Regions from separate parts of the Paucibacter soli genome, predicted to be linked through region 1. Evidence: predicted binding sites of a transcription regulator. Region 1 holds the regulator's gene; the other holds the start of a gene.
What was found. The regulator NrdR, encoded in region 1, represses ribonucleotide reductase genes. The targets are predictions, from matches to a motif close to CACNANATNTNGTG.
Positions count from the first base shown of each region.

Region 1 (8,790 bases):
AGCCGATATTGAGCTCGCGCGCCGGCCCGGCCAGCAGGCCATGCTCGATGGCGATGCCGGCGCTCTCCAGCCGCGCCAGGCCCTGGCCGGCGACCAGGGGGTTGGGGTCGGTGGTGGCCGCCACCACGCGGGCCAGGCCGGCGGCGATCAGGGCGTCGCAGCAGGGCGGGGTGCGGCCATGGTGCGAGCAGGGCTCCAGGGTCACATAGGCGGTAGCGCCGAATGCGCTGTGGCCGCGCGCCTGCACCTCGCGCAGCGCCATCACCTCGGCATGGGCCTGGCCCGCTGCCTGGGTATGGCCGACGCCGAGCACCATGCCCTTCGCATCGGTGATGACGCAGCCCACGCGCGGATTCGGTTCGCTCAGGCCGATGGCGAGTTCGGCAAGCGCCAGGGCATGGGCCATGGCATCGGCATCATTGCCATGGCGATCGGGGAGGCTTGGGTTGGACATGCGCGCAGTCTAGCCCTCAGGGCTGCAGACTGGCGGTGGCGGTGTTGACGAAGCGGCCGTTGGCGGGATCGGCGGGCTGCCCCGCCGGGCAATTGTTGGCAAAACTCACCACCAGGAAATTCTGCCTGGACAGCGGGCCGTTGACCTTGAGGTAGTCAAGCGGGTGTTCGGCGTTGTCGACCTTGCCGCTGCCGTCGTAGTCGGCGCTGTAGCGGCACACGCGGTAGTTGCCGGCGCCCAGGGGAATGCCGCTCAAGGTGATGCGGCCGGACCAGGTAGTCAGCACTGCGCTGTTGGGATAGACGATGCAGTAATAGGCCACCACGCTTTGGGCGCCCACCACGCCAGGTGCATCGTCAAAGCACTCGTAGGCCGGCGTCAGGTATTTGCCAAGGTCCACGAGCTGCAATTGCACATGCATCGGCAGGGCTGGGCTGGCCGGGCTCTCGGGATCGGCGGCAACCCCGGTGGAGAAGCGCACATAACCGCTCACGAAGTAGCCGGTGGTGACGATGTTGCAGCCGGCCAGGTCGTCCTTGGAGATGTCCGCGATCGCCTTGTCCACATTGCACTTGTTGGTGATCATGCCGGTCAGGTTGTTGAACACCCAGACCAGATTGGCGCCCTGCACCGGTTTGAACACGCTGGTACCGTCGCCCATGTTCTTCGCACCCTTGGGAATCTGCGCGTTGCGCTCAAGCGGCCGCCGTGCCGGGGCGCCTTCGACGGGCTGCTGGAGGAAAGCCGCCAGGGCGGGATCAACCGGCGCGACCAGGGAATCAAGCTGCAGCGTCAAGGGCTCGCCCGTACGATCGGCCCAGCGCACCGTCGTGGTGACCGAGGTCACCCCGTACTGCGGCAGCGCGACAACCTTGCGTTCGATGCCAAAGCTGGTGTTGGTGCCGGTGGACTGGGTCTCGTCACCGTCCGCGATGTCGGCAAAGGTCCGCACGCCGGATGCGGGGTTGGCGGGCGGGGTCAACTCGGAAAACGCGCGCTGCAATTCGACGTCCTGCTGCGACATGCGTATTGCCTCGCCCCGCTGCTTGGCCACATCGGCACTGCGCCTGAAATTGCTCTGCAGCCCGGCCAGCGCGACCATGCCAAACGCCATCACGACCACGGCCACCATGGCCTCGATGAGGGTCACGCCGCGCTGAAGATGTGCTGAGGATATGAACATGATGCTCAGTTGAGGCCAGGTATCCAACTGCCCGGTATGCGCACAAACGCGCCATGCTGCTTGTTCAGAATGGAGATGATTTGCGGGTCGTAGGCCAGGTCGACCAGGCCGGTGGCGCCGAAGCTGCCCTGGGTCACCAGGGCGCCGATCAGTTGCGAAGGCATGGCGCTGGCGTTGTCCCATTTCACATTGCCGGTGACGTAGATGACGCCATGGATCTGGATCGGACCGGTCACGGTCAGATTGCCATTCACGATCAACAGCACCGGGGCAGCGGCGCTGCCAAGCACCACGTTGTCAGCCAGCGTCGCGTCCTCGTTGATCCAGATGACATCGGCCGCCGCGGTGGCCGCAACGCCGGCCGCGGCCAGACAATCGCCATTGCACTGCACCGTCCGCACATTCGGTTGACCCTGGTAGCGGGTCAGCGACATGCCGAAATACCTGCGGAACATGGTCGCCGGCTGCAGGTTGGCATCCTGCTTGACGATCGCGTCCTGGGCCGGCGTGCCCGGCACGCTGGTGAGGCGGTCCGAGCTGCCCAGCAACTGGCCACCGGTCTGCACCACCAGCCCGTTGGTGCTTGGATCGCTGTTGTGCAGGCCCAGATTGGTGCCGAGGTTGACGTCCAGTGCGGCCACCAGCGGGCTGGCCGGCGGCATGCGCAAGGCACTCAGAAAACCGAGCCCGACGGTAACCGAGGTTTGCCCTATAGCACTGTCCACCATGGCCTGGTTGAACGTGGCGCAATCCGACAACAGGCTGCTACATCCGGTGACGTTGAGCAGCACGATGTTCTTCTGCGATCCCAGGCCGGGAAAGCGCACGCCAAAGCTGGGTTGCAGCGCGCTGGCATTGGCCGCCGGGCTGGTCGCGGCGCCAGCGGCCGGGCAATCGCAAACCCAGGTGTTCGGACCATTGGCCGTGCAGCCGGCGCGACTGAAGTTGGCAACGGGCAGTACGGGCCCATATCCCTGGGTGGGCAGGGCCGTCAGATAGCGCTGCCTGAAGTTGCTGCCCGGCGCGTTGACGGCTTGGCAGCTGGCATCCACATTCCCGCCATTGAGCATGGCGATCGCCCACTCGATGCCGGACTCGGCCGCTTCGGCGGCCACGCCGGAGCGGAAGTAGTTGCTGGCAATGCGCTGCTCGAATACCAGATTGCGATTGGCGTAGGCGGCCATCATGGCGAGCACGAAGAACAGCACCATCACCGTGACGAGCGTGGCCGCGCCTTGCTGGGCCGCCTTGGCGGACCGGAACCGAGGGCAGGCAAGCGCGTTCATGGCGTTGGCGGGCATGCGCCGGTCACGATTTCATCGTTGCGCACGCGCGCGCGCAGGCTCAGGGTTCGCTCGACCTCGGCATCGTGCGTGGCTACACCGCGTATGTTGATCCGCACATCGTGCACCTGCAGTGCCGGCGGGCAATTGGCCAAGCCGTTGCAGGGCATCAGGCAGTAGTCGGGCAGCGGCACCGCCTGGGTGTTAAGCGTGACCGTGAATTCCCTGACCTCCAGCATGGCCGGATCGGTCAGCGGCTGGTAGCTGCCACCCAGGCGGTATTCCAGCCGCTTGTTTCTGAGCCGGAAGCCATGCTGCTCGGCGTCGAGCGGCAGCACGGCCGGCGGCGCATGATTCTGCTTGTCGTCCCAGTAGCTGTAGGCGATCTCGTCGCCGCTCACGGCGGCTGGATCACCGGCGGCCAGAATTTGCATGCCGGTATAGGGGTTGCTGTCGGGCGAGCTGTTATCGGGCGCCCAGACCGAAGTGCTCGCCTTTGGCCAGGCACCTGCACGCTTGATGTCGCGCAGCATCATGTCGGCGGCGGCACGCAGATCCTGCTGAACCTGGGTTTCCAGCACCAGCCGCTTGTGGTCACCGATCTGGCTGGTGGCCATCACCACCGCGCCGGCCACCACGATCATGCCGACGGCCAGGCCCACCATCAGCTCGACGAGCGTCATGCCATGTTGGTGCAGGCGTTCTACTGGCATGGCGAAACCCCCGGCATGGATTGGTCGGGCGTACACATCGAGATACGCCCAAGCGGATTCATGCTGATCTGCAATTGCCCAACCCGACTGCTTTGTACCAACACGGAAAAATTGGGCGGGACTGGCGGCATCTGAGCCCCCACGAATTTCAGTCTGTCGCCTGCCTGCGGCTTTAGCTCGACCCCCGTCATGCGCGACACCTGCACCGTTTTCGATTCAATCAGCTGTACAAGAGGCCCGCTCACGCAGGCCGTTCCGGCAGGCCGCGTGCAAACGCAATCCATCCCTGGCCCTTTTGCCGCCGACAAGGTGTAGCAGCTTTGCTTGAGATCGCGATTGAACCAAAACTCCAGTTCCATCGAGCGCAGTCCCGCCTCCGAACGCGCATAGGCCAGGTTGGCGCGCAACTCGGCGGCCACCGCCTCGACGCGGTAGCGCGCCAGCATGTCGGCCAGATTGGGCCAGGCCACGCCCAGCAACACGCCCAGAATGGCGAGTGCGACCATCACCTCGACGAGGCCCACGCCCTGGTGTTGATGCTGTTGCCGCTTGCTCATTTTGGCCAGCATGTATCTGCACTGTCCGAGTTGGCCCCGTTCAGGGCGCCGTACTTGGACGTACCGCCCTTCATCGTGATGGACATGCTGCTGCAGTCGCTGTCAGCCGTTTGCAGGCCACCGGCACGGGGTGTGGCAACAAGCGTGTAACCCGTTGCCGACGCGTTCTTGATGGCGATGTCGTAATGCTTGGCATCGGCATTGGCCGGCAGGCCCATGTCCGCCAAGGAGTCCGCATAGCCTGGCTTGTTGGCGCGCCAGCGCTCCTGGGCCTGCTGTACGGTGGCCAAGGCCGAAATGGCATCGGCACGCCGGCTCTTGGCAACATATTGCCGATAAGCCGGCAGGGCCACCACGGCCAGTATGGCCAGAATGGCCACGGTGACTATCAGTTCAACCAGCGTGAAGCCAGCGGCGCTCCTGGCGAGGCGACGCCGATGTGCGGTGGAAGAGGGTTGTTTGATCACGGTCCGATTATTTGGCGCGGATTCGTGACAAGCTGCACGAACGGACGCCGCTCGTCAGCGCGAGTGGACCGCTCGTCCGCGCTCCCCCTTGCTTGAGGGGGGACTCAGCAGCGCGGCAAGGCGCCGTGGTCGGAGTCCGGCGAGCAGGACCTGATCCTCCCCATGATGCTGACGATGTGCCGCACCACTGCGCCGTCCTTGGCGCTGATCTCGATCGTGGCGGCCGAACTGACCGTGCCCTGCTCACCCTTGAAGGTCATGCGACCGACGTTGGAGCGTATCTGGGTAGCGCTGCTGCTGGGCAACCAATGCGCACGGACCAGCGCGCCTGCCGTACCGCAGCTGACCTTGCCGGTGTTGTCGCAGGCGCAGTCCGTCGTCTTGCCCATATGCATCCAATAGCAGGAGCCCTCGGCGCCGTCGGCAAAGCTCAGATGGATGCTGCTGCCGCTGCGCACCGATTCGCTGCGGGCGTACTGCAAATCGACGTAGAGCTCAGAGGCAACGGCATGCAGGCGGCTGCGTTCGCGCAAATGCCTCAAGGCTTGCAGTGCGGGCAGCGAGAGCAGGCACAGTATGGCGAGGCATATGCAGATCTCCAGCACGGAGACACCGCTGGAGTTTCGCCACGCGGCTGCGCGTCGCTGCTGTGTTGAGCCGTCCATGAAGCACCTCGCCGTTCAAGCCTTGGCGGTGCTGAAAACTTAGCGCGTGGTATCCGGTGTTTCATTCACCCCAAAGTGGGAGTGATGGGGGTGGTCAGATCTCGCGTATCAGCTGCCGGAACTCGTCCACATCTTCGAAGCTGCGGTAGACCGAGGCAAAGCGCACATAGGCCACTTTGTCGATGCGCTTGAGCTCGCGCATCACCAACTCGCCCAGCCGGGTGGACGGAATTTCCTTGGCGCCGCTTGCGAGCAGTTTTTCGTGGATGCGCTCCAGCGCTGCATCGATCTGCTCGATGCTCACCGGGCGTTTGCGCAGCGCCAGCTGCATGGATGCGCGCACCTTGCTCGGATCGAACTCGGCGCGCGTGCCATCCTTCTTGACCACCGCGGGCATGGCGATTTCCGCCCGTTCGTAGGTGGTGAAGCGCTTCTCGCAGCCCTGGCAGCGGCGCCGCCGACGCACCACGTCGCCCTCGTCGGACTCCCGGGTTTCGGCAACCTGGGTTTCGTGGTGTCCGCAAAAAGGGCAACGCATATGGGGCGGCGGCTCGGCTCAGCGGTAGACGGGGAAGTCGCGCGTCAGCGCGGCCACCTTGGCGCGCACCGCTTCGAGATTCGCCTCGTCGTGCGGCTTGTCGAGCACATCGGCGATCAGGTGCGCGGTCTGGCGTACCTGCTCTTCCTTGAAGCCGCGTGTCGTCATGGCCGGCGTGCCCAGGCGGATGCCGCTGGTGACCATGGGCTTCTGCGGATCGTTGGGGATGCCGTTCTTGTTACAGGTCATGTGGGCCTTGCCCAACAGGGCCTCGGCTTCCTTGCCGGTCAGGCCCTTGGGACGCAGGTCCACCAGCATCACATGGCTTTCGGTACCGCCCGAGACGATGCGCAGACCGCGCGCTATCAGCGTCTCGGCCAGCACCTTGGCGTTCTTCACCACCTGTTCCTGGTAGGCCTTGAACTCGGGCGTCAGCGCCTCCTTGAAGGCCACCGCCTTGCCGGCGATCACATGCATCAGCGGGCCGCCCTGGATGCCGGGGAAGATCGCGCTGTTGATCTGCTTGGCCACATGCTCCTTCATCAGGATGATGCCGCCGCGCGGGCCGCGCAGGCTCTTGTGGGTGGTGGAGGTCACCACATCGGCATGCGGCACCGGGTTGGGGTAGACGCCCGCGGCGATCAGGCCGGCGTAATGCGCCATGTCCACCATGAAATAGGCGCCGATTTCCTTGGCCACCTTGGCAAAGCGCTCGAAATTGATGCGCAGGCTGAAGGCCGAGGCGCCGGCGATGATGAGCTTGGGCTTGTGCTCGCGCGCCAGACGCTCCATCGCCTCGTAATCGATGTCTTCCTGCTCGGTCAGGCCGTAGCTGACGACCTTGAACCACTTGCCGCTCATGTTCAGCGGCATGCCGTGGGTCAGGTGGCCGCCTTCGGACAGGCTCATGCCCATGATGGTGTCGCCCGGCTGCAGCAGCGCGAAGAACACGCCCTGGTTGGCCTGCGAACCCGAGTTGGGCTGCACATTGGCATGCTCGGCGCCGAACAGCTGCTTGACGCGGTCGATCGCCAGCTGCTCCACCACATCCACGTATTCGCAACCGCCGTAGTAACGCTTGCCGGGATAGCCCTCGGCGTACTTGTTGGTCAGCTGGCTGCCCTGCGCCTGCATGACCGCCGGCGAGGTGTAGTTCTCCGAGGCGATCAGCTCGATATGGTCTTCCTGGCGCTGGTTCTCATTCAGCACGGCGGCCCACAGGTCGGGGTCTACGTTGGCGAGAGTCGATTGGCTGCGGTCAAACATGGTGTTGGGATGCTGGCTGTACGTTGGAGCCCGACGGCCACGTCACGACGCGGTGCAGGCTGCCCAGGCGAACGGCAAAAAAAGCTGACACGAAGCAGAGCCCATGGCAGTTCGCGCTCCCCGGTGGTCAACCACCTCGGGCCGGCATGGCAATGCATGGCGGCCTTCATCGCCAGTCGCGCGAAGGCTGCAGTGTAGCGGACGATTCCCGGCACATTAGGGTTGTGCCGGGTGGGGCAGTACGTCAATGTGCGAGCGCGATACGCTCATCCGCCACTGCGGGCACCACCGGCTTGGCAACGGGCGGCCGGCCGCTGGCCACCGCCTTGAGCTGCTCGTGCTCGGCCAGCACGCGGCCGGCATAGCCGGCGTCGTCTGGCAGATTGGCGGCGCCAACGTAATAGCGCAGGCCTTCCTCCACGCCACCGGCGCGCTGGATGCATTCCTTCAGCACCTGCACACCGACGCGCAGATTGGTGATGGGGTCGAAAGCGGCGTGGTTGCCGCCGAAGACTTCGTACTTGTCGTCATGCACGCGGGTCATCACCTGCATCAGGCCCTGGGCGCCCACGGCGCTCTGTGCAAACGGGTTGAAGCCGGACTCGATGGCCATGATGGCCAGGATCAGGGTGGGCTCGACACGGGCGCGCTGGCCGATCTCGAAGGCCTCCTTGACGAGGCGGCTGACCGGTTCTGGCGCCACCTTGTAGCGGCGCGCCAGCCACATCGCCACGGCGGCCTGCTGGCGCGGCAGTTCCTTGGGGTCGGTGGCGGTGGCACGGCCGATCGCGTCCGGCTCGGCCAGCGTGCTCAGCATGTCGCCGGAGGCCTCGGCGCGAGCTTCCTGGCGGGCGTGCAGCCAGCCGAAGACCTCGCCTTCCAGGCGCTGGCGCAAATCGGCCTGGCTGTAGAACACCATCAAGGCAGCAACCAGGGCAAAACCCAAGAGGGCAAACGTGTTGTGGCTCACTACCAGCAGACCTTGGCCAATGTCCTTGACGAACAGGGACAGGGCAGCGCCGGTATCGCGGGCCAGGGATATCAGACTTTGACGCGCTGTCATGCGACTCCTTTCTTCTCCGTCCGGCGGCGAGCCCGGGCACAAGGCCAGGGTTCACTGCCCGACAGTGATAATGGGCCGGCTTGTCGCAACGCGGATCCGGTCGGATCCAGGCGCTACTGCTCGGCGTCCATCGGCAGCGGGGCGTCTGCAAGCTCCCACACTCGCAGACACGGGTTATCCCTGAAGGATCTCAGGGATGGGCGGATTCTAGGTTGCAAAAATAACCCGTCAAGCTTATGACTCGGGCCTCTAATTACTATTTGTTATGAAATACAGGGATCTGCGCGACTTCATGGCCGGCCTGGAGCGCATCGGAGAATTGCGCCGAGTCGACCAGCAGCTGTCGGTCAAGCTTGAAATGACCGCTTTAAGCGACAGAGTATTGCGCGCCGAAGGGCCTGCCCTGCTGTTCGAACGGCCAGAGGGCTACCAAATCCCAGTCCTCGCCAATTTGTTTGGCACCCCTAAACGCGTGGCGCTGGGCATGGGCGCCGACAGCCTGGCCGATCTGCGCGACGTCGGTCATGTGCTGGCCAGCCTGAAGGAACCCGAGCCGCCCAAGGGGCTCAAGGACGCGGGTCGGCTGTTGCAGATGGCCAAG
Region 1 covers NZ_JBBHJW010000013.1:108,621-117,410, forward strand. Annotated here, with positions in the region: gene ribD (bifunctional diaminohydroxyphosphoribosylaminopyrimidine deaminase/5-amino-6-(5-phosphoribosylamino)uracil reductase RibD) at 1-454, opposite strand, end outside; gene WG898_RS23375 (type IV pilus modification PilV family protein) at 471-1,637, opposite strand; gene WG898_RS23380 (pilus assembly PilX family protein) at 1,643-2,938, opposite strand; gene WG898_RS23385 (PilW family protein) at 2,920-3,633, opposite strand; gene WG898_RS23390 (pilus assembly FimT family protein) at 3,624-4,202, opposite strand; gene WG898_RS23395 (type IV pilin protein) at 4,187-4,657, opposite strand; gene WG898_RS23400 (GspH/FimT family protein) at 4,762-5,190, opposite strand; gene nrdR (transcriptional regulator NrdR) at 5,417-5,860, opposite strand; gene glyA (serine hydroxymethyltransferase) at 5,879-7,126, opposite strand; ZMP/ZTP riboswitch at 7,181-7,316, opposite strand; gene WG898_RS23415 (transglycosylase SLT domain-containing protein) at 7,371-8,189, opposite strand; gene WG898_RS23420 (UbiD family decarboxylase) at 8,455-8,790, shown strand, end outside.

Region 2 (8,790 bases), on a different contig from region 1:
CAGCTCGTTGAGGGTCTCGACCAGCGAGAAATGCGGACACAGCCAGCCGCAGTAGACACGGCCGTAGCGCCAGGCCAGGGTCATGAAACCCACCACGAAGAGCAGCGCCGGCAGGATGCCGCGCAAGAGGATGGACAGCGCCGCCTGGTTGGCCGTGATCTCGCCGCGCATGAAGGCGTCTATGCCCAGCGACCAGCGGAAGCCCAGGAACCAGAGCTGGGTCTCCTGCAGGTCGAAGCGCAACAGGTTCAGCGCCGGCGCCAGCAGGAACAGCGCGAAGAAGCCGAACTGGGTGAAACGCCGCAGGCGCTGCAGGCGGGCCATGCGGCCCGACTGTGCCTGTGCTGACTCGGCGAGCACGATCTCATGCATCGCCGACAACGGCCAATACAACCTCGGCCAGCGCCGCGGCGGTCTCGGCATCGTCGGTGAGTGCATCCACCACGGCGGCCCGGCAGGCCGCGCTGAGCGTCAGGCCGGCCACCGCCAGGCGTGCCGCCATCACCAGCAAGCGGGTGCTGGCGGTTTCTTCCAGATCATGCTCGGTGAGGCGGCGCAGCGCCTGCGCCAGCCGCACCAGGCGTGCCGCCTGCTCGGCCGTGCAGCCGCTCTCGGCGCGCACGATGCGCTGCTCCACTTCCGGTGCCGGATAGTCCAGGCTCAGCGCCACGAAGCGCTGGCGCGTGCTGGGCTTGAGCCCCTTGAGCAGGTTCTGGTAGCCGGGGTTGTAGCTGATCACCAGCATGAAGCCGGGTGCGGCGTCCAGCAGCTCGCCGGTGCGCTCGATGGGCAGCTGGCGGCGGTCGTCGGCCAGCGGGTGCAGCACCACGGTGGTGTCCTTGCGCGCCTCCACCACCTCGTCGAGGTAGAGGATCGCGCCCTGGCGCACCGCACGGGTGAGCGGGCCATCGCACCAGCGCGTATTGCCGCCTTCGATCAGGTGGCGGCCCACCAGGTCGGCGGCGCTGAGGTCGTCGTGGCAACTCACCGTCACCAGCGGGCGGCCCAGGCGCGCGGCCATATGCTCCACCAGCCGCGTCTTGCCGCAGCCGGTGGGCCCCTTGATCAAGAGGGGCAGGCGGCTGGCATGGGTCTGTTCGAAGAGCCGGCATTCATCGCCCTGTGAGGCGTAGAAGGGCAGCTCCTCGCGCAAGCCGCGCGCGCTCAGCATCTCCATCATGCAGCCCTCAGGCGGCCATTCGTCGTCGCCTCGTCGGCCTCATCGGCACCCTCGCCGATGAAGAAGCTGGCCAGATAGGTGAGCAGGCCGCACAGGAACATCACGCCACCGGCCACACGCACCCAGTAGAAGAAGCGCAGCTGGTCTTGCGTGGCCATGAAGCCCATCGCACCCTCGGTGGGCATGCGCTGCAGCCAGATCTGCAGGATGCCGGCGCCGGTCAGGGCCAGCACCATCACCGCCATACCGATGGTCATGATCCAGAAGCTCCACATCTCGACGGCCTGGGCACGGCGCGGATTGGCCTCACGGCCGCGCAGGATAGGCATGGCATAGCTGATCATCGCGATCACCACCAGCACATAGGCACCGTAGAAGGCCAGGTGGCCGTGCGCCGCGGTGATCTGGCTGCCGTGGGTGTAGTAGTTGACCGGGCTGAGCGTGTGGATGAAGCCCCACAGGCCGGCGCCCAGGAAGCCCATCACCGCGCAACCGACGGCCCACAGCACCGCTGCCTGGTTGGGATGCTCGCGCTTGCGACGCTGCACCATATTGAAGGCGAACAGGGTCATCATGAAGAAGGGAATCGGCTCCATCGCGCTGAACACGCTACCCACCCATTGCCAGTAGCCCGGCAGGCCGATGAAGAAGAAGTGGTGGCCGGTACCCAGGATGCCGGTGACCAGGGCCATGGTGATGATCAGGTACAGCCACTTGTCGATCACCTCACGGTCGACGCCGGTGGTCTTGATCAGCACGAAGGCCAAGAGCGCGCCCAGGATCAGCTCCCAGGTGCCTTCCACCCAGAGGTGGACGACGAACCACCAGTACATCTTGTCGCGCACCAGGTTGCTGGGGTTGACGAAGCTGAACAGGAACATCAGCGCCAGGCCCCACAAGCCCATCAGCAGCACCAGGGTGATCGCCGTCTTGCGGCCCTTCAACACCGTCATGCTGATGTTGAATAGGAAGGCCAGCGCCACCACCACGATGCCCAGCTTGGTCGGCAGGGGCTGCTCGAGGAACTCGCGCCCCATGGTGGCCAGCAGGTTGTTGCCGGTCATCTCGGCCAGCGTGGCGTAAGGCACCAGCAGATAGCCCAGGATGGTGGCGCCACCCGCGGCGAGGAAGACCCAGAACAGGATCTTGGCCAGCAGCGGGCTGTAAAGCTCGGTCTCGGCTTCTTCCGGCACCAGGTAATAGGCCGAGCCCATGAAGCCCATCAAGAGCCACACGATGAGCAGGTTCGTGTGCACCATGCGGGCGATGTTGAAGGGGATGGCCGGAAACACCAGGTCGCCGATCAGGTACTGCAGGCCCAGGGTCAGGCCGAACACGATCTGGCCCACGAAGAGTGCGATCGCGCCCATGAAATAGAGCTTGGCGACCGACTGCGATTTGAACTTGAGAGTGGCTGTTTTCATGTCTGTCTCTCCTCAACCTTCAATGTTCGGCGGCCACTTCTCGGTGTCCACGCCATTGGTCCATTTGAGGAACTCGACCAGGTCGTCGAGCTGCTTGTCGTCCAGATGGAAGTTGGGCATCTGGCGGCGGCCCGGCGCACCGGTGGGCTGGGCCTTGATCCAGGCCTTGATGAAGTCGGGCCCGCGGCGGGTGTAGACATTGCCCAGCTCGGGCGCGAAGTAGGCGCCCTCGCCCAGCAAGGTATGGCAACCGATGCAGTTGCGGGTTTCCCAGATATGCTTGCCACGCACCACGGCAGGCGTGATATCGGCGGATTTGGAGCGCTGCGGGATGCGTTGCTCGGTATCGAAGATCAGCACGGCAAACAGCAGCACGAAGAACAGCGAGCCACCGTAGAAGATATTGCGTGCCATCTGGCTGGTGAAGCCTCGGCTCATGGAATGCCTCCGACGTATAGAAAAAAGGAATGTGGGTAGCCTAGGGATTTGCTCGGGAATTTCCTTGAACCGGGATAAGGAAATGCCAACAGGCCTCGCGTCCAATCACATCCAACATGAATATCTCGAACTTTGAAGACCTGCTGCTGGCCGCGCGCCAGCAGCCCGAAGCCCAGCGCCTCTTGCTGGTGTTTGCCGGCGCCAGCCTCAGCCCCGAGGCCACGCCGGCCGAGCGCGCCGCCTTCGAGGCCGGCCATGGCGGCGAGCTGGAGCCGCTGATGTGCGTGGACAAGGACCCGGCCGAGCTGCAGGGCTTTGCCGCCCTGGCCGCCGAGGCCGAAGCCATGGGCCAGCCCTGGGTGCTGGTGTTCGCCGCCGCCCTCTCCGGCCCGGCCGACGCCGCGCGCGTCGACGCCGCGCTCAAGCGCATGGTGGAAAGCGTGCGCAGCGGGCAGCTAGGCAGTTTCATCCCCTTCGACCGGCAGGGGCAGGCGGTGCAGCTGGGCTGATGGAGGGGGCTGATCAGCCGCGCCGCAGCTCCAGCCCCGGCATGCGCTCGCGCAGCTGCGCCAGCAGCGCGGCATCGGGATAGTCGGGCGGCACCGGCGCGAGCGCTTCGCCCGCCACGCCATCGGGGCGCGCGATCTGCAGGGCCCAGCGGCGCACGCCGGTGCCGGCCAGTTGCTCGGCCAGTTGCCGCAGCGCCGCGCCATCGTGCAGGGCCGGATGGATGGTGCTGCGGCATTCATAGCTCAGGCCCGAGGCGGCCAGCAGGGCCAGGCTTTGCGCCACTGCGGCTTCGGCGCCGGGCACGCCGGTGATGCGCCGGTGCAGCGCCGCATCCGCCAGCGGCGCCTTGATGTCCAGCCCCACCCAGTCCAGCAAGGGCAGCAGCGTGGCCAGGCGCTCGGGATAGAGGCCGGCGGTATGCAGGCCGACCTTGAAACCGCGCGCGCGCACCTGCGCGGCGGCGCGCGGCAGGGCCGCGTCCAGCGTGGGTTCGCCGCCGCTGAACACCAGCGCGTCCAGCAGGCCGCGGCGCCGCTCCAGCCAGGCCAGCAGCTCGGTCCAGCCAAGCCGGCCCGGGCCGCGCGGCTGCAGCCCGGGGTTGTGGCAGTAGACGCAGCGCCAGGGGCAGCCCTGCAGAAACACCACCGCGGCGAGTTGGCCCGGATAGTCCAGGCTGCTGAAGGGCGTCAGCCCGGCCACCGCCGGCCCCATCGCCGGCGGCGATGGGGCGCTCAAGCCGCCGTCGCGGCCTGGCCGAGTGGCCGTTCCTGAAAGCACAGCCGCTCCTTGAATTCGCCCTGCTTGCCGGTGTTGAAGGATGCCACCGGCCGGTGGTAGCCCATCACGCGGGTCCAGATCTCGCAGCGCTGACGCTCGTGCTCCTGCAGCTCCGCATGGGTTGTCGTTGGGGTCATGTCTTGCCTCCTTGGCTAGGGTATGGAATTGAACTTCATCAGGCCGCCACCGCGGCCCGATGTTTGCGCGCCAGCGCCTCGGCGTCGCAATGTGGGCAGAACTCGTGGCGCCCGCTCAGATAGCCATGCGTGGGGCAGATCGAGAAGGTGGGCGTCACGGTGATATAGGGCAGCTTGAAACGCGACAGCGAGCGCCGCACCAGCTCGCGGCAGGCCGTGCTGCTGGAGAGCGCCTCGTTCATATACAGGTGCAGCACCGTGCCGCCGGTGTATTTGCGCTGCAGCTCGTCCTGGCGCTCGAGCGCCTCGAAGGGGTCGTCGGTGAAGCCCACCGGCAGCTGCGAGCTGTTGGTGTAGTAGGGCTGCTCGGACGTGCCGGCCTGCAGGATGCCGGGGAAGCGCCGCTTGTCTTCCTTGGCGAAGCGATAGGTCGTGCCCTCGGCCGGCGTGGCCTCGAGGTTGTAGAGATGGCCGGTCTGCTCCTGGAACTCGACCATGCGCGCGCGCACATGGTCCAGGAGGCGCACGGCCAGCGCATGGCCGGCGGGCGTGCTGATGTCGTCCGCATCGGCGCTGAAGTTGCGGATCATCTCGTTGATACCGTTCACGCCCAGGGTCGAGAAATGGTTGCGCAGCGTGCCCAGGTAGCGCTTGGTATAGGGGAACAGGCCCTCGTCCATGAGGCGCTGTATCAGCTTGCGCTTGATCTCCAGGCTGTCGCGCCCCAGCGCCAGCAGCTCGTCGAGGCGGCGCAGCAGGCCGGCCTCGTCGCCGGCGTGCAGATGCCCTAAGCGCGCGCAGTTGATCGTCACCACACCCAGCGAGCCGGTCTGCTCGGCCGAGCCGAACAGGCCGTTGCCACGCTTGAGCAGCTCGCGCAGATCCAGCTGCAGGCGGCAGCACATCGAGCGCACCATATTCGGCTGCAGCTCGGAATTGAGGAAGTTCTGGAAATACGGCAGGCCGTAGCGCGCCGTCATCTCGAACAGGGCCGTCGCGTTGGGGCTGTCCCAGTCGAAATCGGGCGTGATGTTGTAGGTCGGGATCGGAAAGGTGAAGGCCCTGCCCCTGGCATCGCCGGCCATCATCACCTCGATATAGGCACGGTTGATCAGGTCCATCTCGGCCTGCAGCTCGCCATAGCGAAACGGCAGCTCGCGCCCGGCGATCATCGGCACCTGCTCGCGCAGGTCCTCGGGGCAGGTCCAGTCGAAGGTCAGGTTGGTAAAAGGCGTCTGCGTGCCCCAGCGCGAGGGCACGTTGAGGTTGTAGACCAGTTCCTGCATGCACTGGCGCACCTGCTCGTAGCTGAGCCCATCCTGGCGCACATAGGGCGCCAGATAGGTGTCGAAGCTGGAAAAAGCCTGCGCCCCCGCCCACTCGTTCTGCAGCGTGCCCAGGAAATTGACGATCTGGCCTACCGCGCTGGAGAGATGGCGCGGCGGTGCCGATTCGACCTTGCCCGCCACACCGTTCAGCCCCTCGTTGAGCAGGGTGCGCAGCGACCAGCCGGCGCAGTAACCGCTGAGCATGTCGAGGTCGTGGATGTGCAGATCGGCCTCGCGATGCGCGCGCCCCACCGCGGGTGGGTAGACCTGGTCCAGCCAGTAGTTGGCCACCACCTTGCCGGAGACGTTCAGGATCAGCCCGCCCAGGCTCCAGCCCTGGTTGGCATTGGCCTTGATGCGCCAGTCGCGCTGCTGCAGGTATTCGTCCATGGTGGCCTGCACGTCCACCAGGGTCTGGCGCGCGCCGCGCAGCTGGCGGTGCTGCTCGCGGTACACCACATAGGCGCGCAGCGTGTGGCGCAGGCCGGCATCGAACAGCGCCGCCTCGACGGCATCCTGCACCTGCTCGATCTGCGGGCAGGCCAGCCCCTGCAGGCGCGGCAGCACCGCCGCCTGCGTCAGCTGCTGCGCGCGCTGCGCATCCAACTCGCCGGTGGCCGCGCCGGCGCGCGCCAGCGCGCTGGCAATCTTGGCCGCGTCGAAGGCGACGACGCGCCCGTCTCGTTTCATCAGCGCGCTAGGCTGCTGGGTCGCTTGAATGGACATGAAAAACCTATATCTAGTGTCAGGCCGGCAGGATAGACACTAGATATGTGGTCAACAAGACCTGACCCCGGCGATCTGCGCGGGCTTTGCGCCAGCGCAAAATGCGAGGGCGAACTCGGCAACCCTGCGACGGCCATGCAGGCAAAGCCCAGGGCGGGTGGCCGCTGCGGCCCGGATGCGGAGGCCCTCGCTGCGGTGCCGAGCATCGCAGCCGGCCCGAGCTTGCGCATCGCTCAAAGCGATGCGTCGAGCGCCGCAATTGGTCAACGCTGTGCGCCACTACTGCTGAACAGCTTCAAGGCAAGATTGACGATACACCCAGCACCAAGGAAGAACAGGTGCTGCTCGTGAAAGAGCTAAAGGCGGTCAAGAAGGACCTTCAACTGCAAAAGAAGGAACTCGCTGTACGCATGAAGGACATTCGCACCGTAGCACGTCAGCGGTCAGCGAGCGCGGCAACGTCCATTACGGCAATCCTTACTAATCGCAAATACACTGCTGCCGAGCGGCGAAGCATCGTTTACGCAAAGGAGCGTGCGCTGGCCCCTCACGAAGATGCGAAGGCAGCCATTGAGCGCCAGATTCTTGCTATGGAGCACGATATTCTTCGGGTCGAGTCATTTACCTGACGCGCACCGATTGTCGGCGGGCACACGATTGCATTGGACGATGACGGGAACCTGGCGGCGACACCTTTAGATCACTTGGCGGCATTCGCTCTGTCAAATGCATGTTGAATCGTTCCTCTACGCCTTCGGTGCAGCGGCGGTCTTGCCTCACTTTGATGAGTCAACTGCAAGAATTGGCCTTTCGGTGTCGCCGCCTCGCAGACTTGAGTGAGTGAAGAACGTGAGAGTGCTCGAACGGATCGCCATCGTTGCTTACCTGGCCGCGCTTGCGATCACCGGCGTAAAGGCGGCAGCGCAGCAGGAGAAGTGGCCAACGCAAGGCTGGCCCCGTTCCTCACCCGAAGCGCAAGGAATGGACTCGGAAGTCCTCGCCGAAGCATTCGACGAGATTCGCCGGCGCCAGATCGCGATTCACAGCCTAACGATCGTCCGCGATGGATACCTCGTGCTGGATGCGTACTTCTGGCCGTTCCAGGACAACCTCATGCACGACATGGCGTCGGTGACCAAGGGCGTCACCTCCACGCTCGTCGGCGTCGCCATCGGACAGCACAAGGTGAGCAGCGTGGCGCAAGCAATGATGGAGATTCTGGGCGCGCGGGCCACCGCCAAGCTCGACTCGCGCAAGACGCGCTTGACGGTGGAACACCTGCTCACGATGACATCCGGGCTCGACTGCCACCAGCAGCAGGGGGAGATCACTCTGACCCAGATGAGGAAGAGTCCAGATTGGATAGGGTTCATGTTTGATCTCCCGATGGTGGCCGAGCCCGGTAGCGTCTACGAGTACTGCTCCGGCGGCATGCACCTGCTCTCCGGGATCATCACCAAAGCGACCGGCGGGAGCGCGCTCGACTTCGCTCGGCGCACGTTGTTTGCTCCCCTCGGTATTGGCGACGCCGCGTGGCCGTCCGACTCCCAGGGGATTTCGCACGGCTGGGGCGACTTGCACCTTCAGCCTCGCGACATGGCGAAGATCGGCTATCTCTGGCTGCGAGGTGGCCAGTGGGAGGATCGGCAACTCGTTCCAACAGAGTGGATGCGAGCCGCCGTCCAGGCGCACGCTTACCCGGGGAGCAGCACAGCAACGGGGTACGGCTACGGTCTCTGGATCTATCCCGACAGGAGCCCGCCGATGTTCGAAGGACTCGGTCGAGGCGGGCAGCGCATAAGCGTCGTGCCGGCGAAGAACCTCGTTGTCGTGTTCACGGGAGGAGAGTTCGAGCCGGGCGACATCGGCCAGTTCATCGGCCGCGCAATCAAATCCGACCGCGCGTTGCCCGAGAACCCGGCAGGAGCGAGGCGACTCGCGAGTGTCGTACGGGCTGCGACGGAGCCGCCGGCTGCGCGACCGCTCACCCAAGCGCCGCTGTTGGCAGAGGTGATCTCGGGCCGCGCCTACGCGCTCGACGCGAATCCTTTCGACATCAGGTCGTTCTCGCTCACCTTTTCGGGGAGTGGTTCGGCCCAGTTCGAGTTGGAACTGGTTGACCGGCACGACGGACCCCGACCGATCGGCTTGGACGGCGTCCCCCGCGTTTCGCCCGATGGGCGATTCGGACTGCCGGTTGCAGCAAGCGGTGCATGGGAGAACGACAGCACGTTTATCCTCGACTACGACGAGGTGGGGAACATCAATAA
Region 2 covers NZ_JBBHJW010000002.1:442,077-450,866, reverse strand. Annotated here, with positions in the region: gene WG898_RS06765 (4Fe-4S binding protein) at 1-372, opposite strand, end outside; gene WG898_RS06760 (CbbQ/NirQ/NorQ/GpvN family protein) at 365-1,180, opposite strand; gene WG898_RS06755 (cbb3-type cytochrome c oxidase subunit I) at 1,177-2,604, opposite strand; gene WG898_RS06750 (c-type cytochrome) at 2,617-3,042, opposite strand; gene WG898_RS06745 (ribonucleotide reductase subunit alpha) at 3,159-3,551, shown strand; gene WG898_RS06740 (anaerobic ribonucleoside-triphosphate reductase activating protein) at 3,565-4,263, opposite strand; gene nrdD (anaerobic ribonucleoside-triphosphate reductase) at 4,284-4,466, opposite strand; gene WG898_RS06730 (ribonucleoside triphosphate reductase) at 4,505-6,520, opposite strand; gene WG898_RS06725 (hypothetical protein) at 6,859-7,149, shown strand; gene WG898_RS06720 (serine hydrolase domain-containing protein) at 7,361-8,790, shown strand, end outside.
Region 2: the regulator NrdR is predicted to act here: its motif matches at 6,526-6,539, upstream of WG898_RS06730 (ribonucleoside triphosphate reductase).